Regions from separate parts of the Pedococcus sp. P5_B7 genome, predicted to be linked through region 2. Evidence: riboswitches for the same ligand, from Rfam matches in the RefSeq annotation. Region 2 holds a riboswitch; each other region holds the start of a gene.
The links. Region 2 has a riboswitch for cobalamin ahead of ACXJKD_RS16385 (hypothetical protein). Riboswitches for the same ligand answer to the same signal wherever they lie in the genome.

Region 1 (2,195 bases), on a different contig from region 2:
GAACACCCAGACGATCCGGTCGTCGGGCAGGCGTGCGCTGGCTCCGATGTCACCGGCCTGCCAGAGCGGGAGGTCCAGGCCCGCGACGATCCGGTTGAGCTGCGCGACCGTCACCACGGGCGGTTTCCCGGTCGAGGTCGCCCGCGCGCAGGTCGGCGTCAACCGGGGGTATGCCGCGCCGCCCGCGGTCGTGGCGCCGTCGCCGCCGGGCGTGGTGGAGCAGCCTGCGAGCACCGCCGTGAGCACCAGCCCGAGCACCAGCCCGAGCGCTGCGCCCCCGAGGAGGGGAGGGGTGGCGCGGGGCATGGCGGCAATCCTAGGGACGCGACACGCGGACCCAACATGTGGTGCCAAGGATTCGCACCACCACCCGCATATGGTGTCTCTTGCTGGTCCGGAGGCCGCGCAATCGGTCTCCGGGGCAAGAGGGAACTCGGTGCGAATCCGGGACTGCCCCGCAGCGGTAAGCGGAAACGACCGCCGTCATCAAGCACTGCTCGCACCACGCGGGTGGGAAGCGACGGCCAGTAGGAACCGCGTCGACGACCGAGCTCGCCAGGGCTCACCACGGTCGCCGAGGCGAAGGTCCGCGAGTCCGAAGACCTGCCAGCGACCGCACACGCCGTGTGCGGTGAGTCGTGGCCTCGAGGGCGGGTCACACGACATGCACAGTCGACTTGCACCCCGGTTCCCGGAGGCGGTGGCTGTGTCGTCGTCCCCTCCTCGACCCGCGGCACCGAATCGCTCGCGAGGAGAGAGCAGTGACCGACACGACCACCGAGGTCATCGAGGACCCGGCGACGGGACGACAGGCCGGACCCCTGGCCACCGAGTCCCAGGCGCCCCGCCGCGCCAGCATGGCCGTGCGCAAGCGCAACGGCGACAGCGAACCCGTCGACGTCATGAAGATCGTCCGGGCGGTGGAGCGCTGGTGCGACGACCTCACCGAGGTCGACCCGATGGCCATCGCCACCCGCACCATCAGCGGCCTCTACGACGGGGCCACGACCGCCGAGCTCGACCGGCTGTCGATCCAGACCGCTGCGGAGATGACGGCCGCAGAGCCCGAGTATTCGCGGCTGGCCGCCCGCCTCCTGTCGAACTACATCGACAAGGAGGTGCGCGGTCAGCAGATCGCGTCGTTCAGCCAGGCCGTGCGGCTCGGCCACCTCGAGGGGCTCATCGGTGACGAGACCGCTGCCTTCGTCGAGGCGAACGCCCGCAAGCTCGACCACGCGGTGGACGTGACCAACGACCGCCGGTTCGAGTACTTCGGGCTGCGCACCGTCTACGACCGCTACCTGCTGCGCCACCCCGACACCCGGATGGTCCTGGAGACGCCGCAGTACTTCATGCTGCGCGTCGCCTGCGGGCTGTCGCACACGCCCCAGGAGGCCATCGGGTTCTACCGGCTGATGGCGTCGCTGGCCTACCTGCCCAGCTCGCCGACCCTCTTCAACTCCGGCACCCGCCACACCCAGATGTCGTCGTGCTACCTCGTCGACTCCCCGCAGGACGAGCTCGAGTCGATCTACGACCGCTACGCGCAGGTCGCGAAGCTCTCGAAGTTCGCTGGTGGCATTGGCATCTCGTGGTCGCGGGTGCGGTCACGCGGGGCGCTCATCCGCGGCACGAACGGCCACTCCAACGGCATCGTCCCCTGGTTGCGCACCCTCGACTCGTCGGTGTCGGCGGTCAACCAGGGCGGTCGTCGCAAGGGTGCCGCGTGCGTCTACCTCGAGCCGTGGCACCCCGACATCGAGGAGTTCCTCGAGCTGCGCGACAACACCGGCGAGGACGCCCGGCGCACCCACAACCTCAACCTCGCCAACTGGGTGCCCGACGAGTTCATGCGTCGTGTCGAGGCCGACGAGCAGTGGAGCCTGATCGACCCGAACGAGGTGCCCGAGCTGCCAGACCTCTGGGGGCCGGCCTTCGAGGAGGCGTATGCCGCGGCGGAGCGCGACGGGCGCTTCGTGCGCCAGGTCAGCGCGCGGGAGCTCTACGGCAAGATGATGCGGACCCTGGCCCAGACGGGCAACGGCTGGATGACCTTCAAGGACGCCAGCAACCGCACCTGCAACCAGACCAGCGACGACCAGCGACCGGGAGCCCCGGTCGTGCACCTGTCGAACCTGTGTACCGAGATCATCGAGGTCTCCAGCAACGACGAGACTGCCGTCTGCAACCTCGGC
Region 2 (2,195 bases):
CAGCAGTAGGGCAGGACGCGGAAGCCTTCGTAGATCAGGCCCTTGTCGTGCAACGACTTGAACGCCCAGATGACCGACTCCATGTAGTCGGGGTTGAGCGTCTTGTAGTCGTTGTCGAAGTCGACCCAGCGGGCCTGGCGGGTGACGTACTCGCGCCACTCCCCCGTGTACTTCAGCACCGACTGCCGGCACTTGGCGTTGAACTCCTCGATGCCGATCTCGAGGATCTCGTCCTTGGTCTTGATGCCGAGCTGGGCCATCGCCTCGAGCTCGGCGGGCAGGCCGTGGGTGTCCCACCCGAACCGTCGCTCGACCCGGCGCCCGCGCATCGTCTGGTAGCGCGGGATGAGGTCCTTGACATAGCCGGTCAGCAGGTGGCCGTAGTGCGGCAGGCCGTTGGCGAACGGCGGGCCGTCGTAGAAGACGAACTCGTTGTCGCCGTTGGTGCCGGCCGACCGGTTCTCCACCGACGCGATGAAGGTGCCGTCCTCGTCCCAGTACTTGAGGATGCGCTCCTCGATCTCCGGGAAGCGCGGGGACGCGGGAACGCCCGAGGAGGTGCCCGGGGCGTCGCTGGAGACTGTGTCGCTCGAGACTGTGTCGCTGGAGACCTTGGGATAGGTCATGGTGTCGGCGGTCCTCACATCACTCGTGTTCTCACACGAGGACGACGTCGCCGGGTTTCCCGACGGCACCGCGGTGCCACCTCGCTTGCCGTGCCCCGCGTGCTGACGCACGCGGCATACGGCCGCTCTTGCCCAAGGTTGTGACGGACCCACCCGTCCGGTTCTAGTGAGCCGGGTGTCCTGCGTATGCCGCGGGGCGCCCTGCCGTTCTTCCGGAGGCTCCCCGGTGATGGCCGGTTCGACGCCTGTGCACCCCAGTCTAGCCATCCGTGACGAAGGGCACGTGCGCACGGCCGGAGGACGCCGTCGTGCGGTGTAGTCTGAGCGGCGTTGCCCTGAGGTCCCCGACCGCATGGCGACACCACGACGCGACACCAGGGGAAGCCGGTCAGATGCCGGCGCTGACCCGCAACCGTAGGCCGCCTGAAACGCGGCAAGCCGGAACACCTGGTACGCGAAGCGGCTCCATTTCCGTCGAGGTACGCGGGGCGGAGCCCGGACACCCAGTCCGAGGCCGCCCCCCGATGTCGCTCCAGCGACGCCGGGGGTCTTTCACGTTCTGGTGCCGGTGCACCGTCGCGACACCGTTCGCATTGAAGAGGCACCATGCACCGCACCCTTCGCACCGCCCGTCCGGCGGCGGCGCTCGCCCTGGCCCTGGCGGCCAGCCTGGTCGTCCCCGGCGCGGCGTTCGCCGGCACGACCGAGCCCACCGGCACGACCACCGGCACGAGCTCGAGCACCACCACGCCGTCGACGTCGACGTCGACGTCGACGTCGACCTCCACCTCCACCGAGTCGGCCACGACGTCGACCACCACGCCGCCCTCGACGACGACCACGACCCCGTCGAAGCCGAAGACCGCGGCGAGGTCCAAGGCCCTGGCCGCGACGTCGGAGCGGATGCCGTTCGGCACGGGGTCCACCCTGCGAGCGGCCCTGGTCCCGGGTGACCCCACCGACCAGGCCGCGTACGCCGCCGGCTTCATCGTGCGCACCCTCGCCGCGCGCGACGACCACTACAACTACCCCGCCTCGACGTTCTTCGACGGTGGCAACACCATTGACGCCGTCCTGGCGCTGGACGGCGCAGGCGCCGGCCTCGACCAGGCCGACGCCACCACCGACTACCTCGCCGCACACGTGAACGACTACGTGGGCTACCCCGACCCGCCCGGCTCCCCGACCGCCGAGACCTACGCCGGCCCGCTCGGCAAGCTCGTCCTCGGCGTGGTCGCCCAGGGCGGCAACCCCACCGCCTTCGGTGGGCAGGACCTCGTCGCCCGCCTCGAGGGCCTGATGACCGTTGGCGGTCGTTTCTCGGACAAGTCCAACTTCGGCGACGCGACCAACCCGAGCGGCGACTACTCCAACACCATCGGGCAGGTCCTCGACATCATCGCCCTCGGTCGCGCCACGGGCTCGGTGCCGGACGCCGCTGGGAACTACCTCCTCGACCAGCAGTGCGACGACGGCGGGTTCCGCGGCAACCTCGACGTCGCGGGTGCTGCCTGCTCCAGTGACGCGGACGCGACCGCCTTCGCCGCCCAGGCCCTCGTCGGCCTGCTG
Region 3 (2,195 bases), on a different contig from region 2:
CGCACAGGGCCCGGTCCAGACCCTCGACCACCGGACGCAGGTCGACCCGCCCGCCGATCCGGCCGCTGAGTGGGGAGCACAGGATGTTGCGCACGAGCTCGTGGGTGTCGCTGGGCAGCAGCCCTGCGGCACGCAGCGCATCCACCAGCCCAGGGGGGACCGAACGGCCGGACGCCGCGATGCCACGCAGCTGCAGGTTGGCCCGCTTGGTGAGCAGCACCGTGCCATCACCCCACACCTCGGCCGCTGTCACGAGGGAGCGCAGGGCTGCTGCGGGCAACCGCCCGCCTGGCAGGCGCAGCCGCACGATGGCGCCGTCCTCTGCCAGCCAGGGCCGGAACACGCCGGGGCAGCGGTCCGGATGGGTGCGGCTCGTCACCGGCACATGGTGTCATCCGCCACCAGGTCATCGGTGGCGTGGTCGGGCACTGCCATCATTGGAGCGATGCCTTCCGACGACGCGACCCCGGCTCCAGGCAGCGGCCCGGCCGTCGACGTGTTGGCCACCCTCGGGCCGTTCTTCCAGGTCGAGCGCGTCGACGGCGGAGACTGGCGACCGCTGCGGGATCTCGTCACGGGTCTGGCCCTGGGGGAACGGGTTGCCCACGTGGGCGCCACTCTCGGTCGGCTTGCGGGCGCCGACGTCGAGCCGAGGGTGGCTGCCTCCACCCTTTCCCTCGGCCTCTTCGCGCGGGTCCTGTCACCGGCGTTGGGTGGTGTCGCACTCGGCATACCCCTGCCTCGCCCCACCCTGGACGACGCGTACTGGAAGCCCGTCGCAGCCGGGCCCTGGCCACTCGCGCTCAGTGGTGCCGCGACGACGCCGGACCTCACCCGTCTGGTCGCCGACGTCGTCGAGCCCTTGGTCGAGGCCATGGCGGACGGCTACGCGCTCTCGCGACAGGTGCTGTGGGGCAACGCCGCCTCGGCGCTCTTCGGTGGCGCACGCATGCTCGGTGTCGCGCGGCCGGAGCTGGCCGCACGCGCCGAGGCCGAGGCCGCCGCCCTGCTCGCCGGCCCCTTGGCCGGAACGGGCGGACTCGACGACGGTTTCGTCCGGTCCTCGTGCTGTCTGTACTACCGGATCCCTGGCGGCGGCTACTGCGGCGACTGTGTCCTCGCCCACCGTCCGAGTGTTCCCGCGCCTCGCTAGGCTGTGCGCAACGTCCGCCGGCTGCGGGCTCAGGAACTCCGGTGTGACTCCGGGGCGGTTCCGCCACTGTAAGCCGATGCGCGACCCACTCGGGCACGGCGAGCCAGACACTGACTGCGGCCGACTCCCACCATCCGGGGCGAGAACCCCGAGGAGGAACCATGGCCATCCACGGCCCCACTGTCGCTCTGCTCTCCACTTCCGACACCGACCTGCTGTCAGCCCGGGGTTCAGGCGCCAGGTATCGCTGGGCGAACCCTGCTCGCGCCAGCGACGCCGAGCTCCAGGCGGTGACCCTGGACGCGGATCTGGTCGTCGTGCGTCTCCTGGGCTCGCCCAGTGACCTGTTGGCGGGCATCGCCATCCTCCGCGAGCGGGGGACTCCGCTCGTCGTTCTCGGCGGCGAGCAGCAACCCAGCGCCGACCTCATGGAGCTGTCGACCGTCGCGATGGGGGTGGCTGCGCAGGCCCACCACTACCTGGCCGAGGGAGGCCCGACTAATCTTGCGCAGCTGCACGCGTTTCTCTGCGACACGGTGCTGCTCACTGGTGAAGGTTTCGACCCACCCACCCCGATCCCCACCTGGGGATTCGCCTCGCGACCGGCCCCCTCCGACGAAGCGCTCCCGCGGATCGGGGTCCTGTACTACCGCGCGCACGAGGCCAGCGGCAACACCGCCTTCGCGCACGCCTTGGCCGATGCGGTCGATGAGACCGGCGAGGCCATCGGTGTGCCGGTGTATGCAGGGTCGCTGCGGTCCGCGCCTGATGACCTCTACGCCGCCCTGGGCACTCTGGATGCCTTGGTCGTCACTGTTCTCGCGGCCGGTGGCAGCGTTCCTGCCGGGGCGGGTGCGGGTGGGGAGGACGAGGCGTGGGACGTCGAGCGGATGGCCGCCCTCGACATCCCGGTTCTGCAGGGGTTGTGCCTGACGAGCAGTCGCGCCGAGTGGGAGGCCTCCGACGAGGGGGTCAGCCCGCTGGACTCGGCGACCCAGATCGCGATCCCGGAGTTCGACGGCCGGATCATCACAGCGCCCTT
Region 4 (2,195 bases), on a different contig from region 2:
CCGACCGCTCGACTGCGAGGGCTTGGCATGTCCTGTGGGCCCGCAGCCACTCGATGGCCACCGAACCCGCACCAGCGCCGACGTCCCAGAGGAGCTGGCCGGGCTGCGGGGCGAGCCGCGCCAGCGCGCTGGCGCGAAGGTCACGCTTGGTGAGCTGGCCGTCGTGCTCGAACGCCTCATCCGGCAGGCCGGCGAGCAGGCCGAGCGTCGTGGAGCCGGCGCACTCTATGGCGAGCACGTGCAGTGGTGGGGCCTCACCGGCCCACTCCTCGGCCGTGGTGCTGTGCGTGGACTCGTCGTCGGCGCCGAGGTTCGCCAGCACCGTGAGCTGGCTCGCGCCGAACCCTTGGTGCCTAAGCATCTCCGCGACGCTGGCGGGCGTCGACCCGTCGCTGGACAGCAGCAGGATCCGCCGGCCGGGGGCAAGGTGGCGCACCAGCGTGCCCGCATCTCGAAGGACCTCGGTGGTTTCGGCAGCCCACCCCATCTGAGCTCGGGCCAGCGCAACCGAGGACACGGCCGGGATGACCGTGACCGCCTCTGCACCGAGCACCTCCACGAAGGTGGAACCGACGCCGGAGAGCAGGGGGTCGCCTGACGCGAGGGCCACGACGGTGCCGTCGAGTGTGGCGACCAAGCCGGGCAGTCCCTCGCGCAGCGGTGTGGGCCAAGGGACCCGGCGCTGACCCGGGACGTCCGGCAGGAGCTCCAGGTGCCGTTGACCGCCCAGCACGACGGTGGCTGTCTGGACCAGGTTCCGTGCCGGTTCGCCCATCCCCGCCCAGCCGTCGGCGCCGATGCCCACCACCTGCACCTTCAGCACCCCAGGCTCCCGCACTGACGGGGCAATCGCGGACGGCGTGGTGCGAGGGTCACGGCAGGTCACGCTACGCCACCACGCGCAGTGACCGTCTCGCGAGCCAGGCCCTAGACTCCGGTGCTCCAGGCCCGAGGTGCCCAAGCTGCTGGACGTCACAGTTCTGCGGTCAGGGAGAATCGGGAAGCCGGTGAGAATCCGGCACAGGGCCCGCTGCGGTGACCCGGAACATCTTCCGGGAAGTCCGAAGACCGGCCTCGGCGCCTGGGCTACGGACGCAACCGCGTTCGGCGCATCGCTGGCACAGAGCGCGGGAGCCCCCAATGCCACCACAGCATCCCACTCACTTTCCGTTGTCCGCCGTCGTCGGCTCCGACGACCTTGTCCTCGGCCTGCTCCTTGCCGCGATCTCGCCCGAGATCGGTGGAGTCCTGGTGCGGGGTGAGAAGGGAACGGCCAAGACCACCGCGGTCCGTGCGCTCGCGGCCGTGCTCCCGGAGATCGACGTCGTCGCAGGCGACCGGTTCTCCTCCGACCCTGCCGACCCTGCGCCGCTGTCCCCCGACGCACCCTTCGACGCGGACGCCACGATCCAGTCCCGTCCGGTGCGGCTCGTGGAGCTGCCCGTGGGCGCCACAGAGGACCGAGTGCTCGGTTCGTTGCACCTGCAGCGCGCCCTCGCCGACGGTGTCGCCGAGTTCGAGCCGGGCCTCCTCGCACGTGCGCATCGCGGGATCCTGTATGTCGACGAGGTCAACCTGCTGCACGACCACCTCGTCGACGTGCTGTTGGACGCCGCCGCGACCGGCCGGGTCTCCGTCGAGCGAGACGGTGTCTCGGTCGAGCACGCCGCCCGCTTCGTCCTCATCGGCACCATGAACCCCGAGGAAGGCGAACTACGCCCGCAGCTGCTCGACCGGTTCGGCCTGACCGTTCAGGTGGCGGCGGCGCGGCAGCCGGACCTGCGTGCCGAGGTGGTGCGTCGCCGACTCGCCTTCGACGCCGACCCGGTCGCCTTCGACGCCCGGTTCGCCGACGACGAGCAGCAGTTGCGCGAGCGCATCGTCAAGGCACGAGCGCTGCTCCCGGCCGTCGTGCTCGACGATGCGACCCTGCTCCGGATCGCCGAGATCTGTGCCGCCTTCGAAGTGGATGGCATGCGTGCTGACATCGTGACCGCTCGCGCGGCCGCGGCGCACGCCGCGTGGGAGGGCCGGACGGGGATCGAGGCCGCGGACATCAAGGTGGCCGCCCGGTTCGCGTTGCCGCATCGTCGGCGACGCAATCCGTTCGACGCTCCCGGCATCGATGAGGAACTGCTCGACCAGCTGCTCGACGACCCCGACAGCGACCCCGATCCGGACCCCGACCCGGACCC

Region 1: linked by a shared signal. The riboswitch ahead of ACXJKD_RS19935 (ribonucleoside-diphosphate reductase subunit alpha) and the one ahead of ACXJKD_RS16385 (hypothetical protein) in region 2 are both predicted to bind cobalamin.
Region 3: linked by a shared signal. The riboswitch ahead of cobN (cobaltochelatase subunit CobN) and the one ahead of ACXJKD_RS16385 (hypothetical protein) in region 2 are both predicted to bind cobalamin.
Region 4: linked by a shared signal. The riboswitch ahead of ACXJKD_RS13550 (magnesium chelatase subunit D family protein) and the one ahead of ACXJKD_RS16385 (hypothetical protein) in region 2 are both predicted to bind cobalamin.

Annotation. Positions count from the first base shown of each region.
Region 1 is NZ_JBFULM010000011.1:41,701-43,895, reverse strand. Features, by position in the region: gene ACXJKD_RS19940 (DUF4185 domain-containing protein) at 1-306, opposite strand, end outside; cobalamin riboswitch at 374-625, shown strand; gene ACXJKD_RS19935 (ribonucleoside-diphosphate reductase subunit alpha) at 762-2,195, shown strand, end outside.
Region 2 is NZ_JBFULM010000007.1:79,616-81,810, reverse strand. Features, by position in the region: gene ileS (isoleucine--tRNA ligase) at 1-626, opposite strand, end outside; cobalamin riboswitch at 1,004-1,131, shown strand; gene ACXJKD_RS16385 (hypothetical protein) at 1,233-2,195, shown strand, end outside.
Region 3 is NZ_JBFULM010000005.1:276,661-278,855, forward strand. Features, by position in the region: gene ACXJKD_RS13575 (precorrin-3B synthase) at 1-379, opposite strand, end outside; gene ACXJKD_RS13580 ((2Fe-2S)-binding protein) at 446-1,153, shown strand; cobalamin riboswitch at 1,161-1,286, shown strand; gene cobN (cobaltochelatase subunit CobN) at 1,315-2,195, shown strand, end outside.
Region 4 is NZ_JBFULM010000005.1:270,668-272,862, reverse strand. Features, by position in the region: gene cbiE (precorrin-6y C5,15-methyltransferase (decarboxylating) subunit CbiE) at 1-823, opposite strand, end outside; cobalamin riboswitch at 935-1,091, shown strand; gene ACXJKD_RS13550 (magnesium chelatase subunit D family protein) at 1,171-2,195, shown strand, end outside.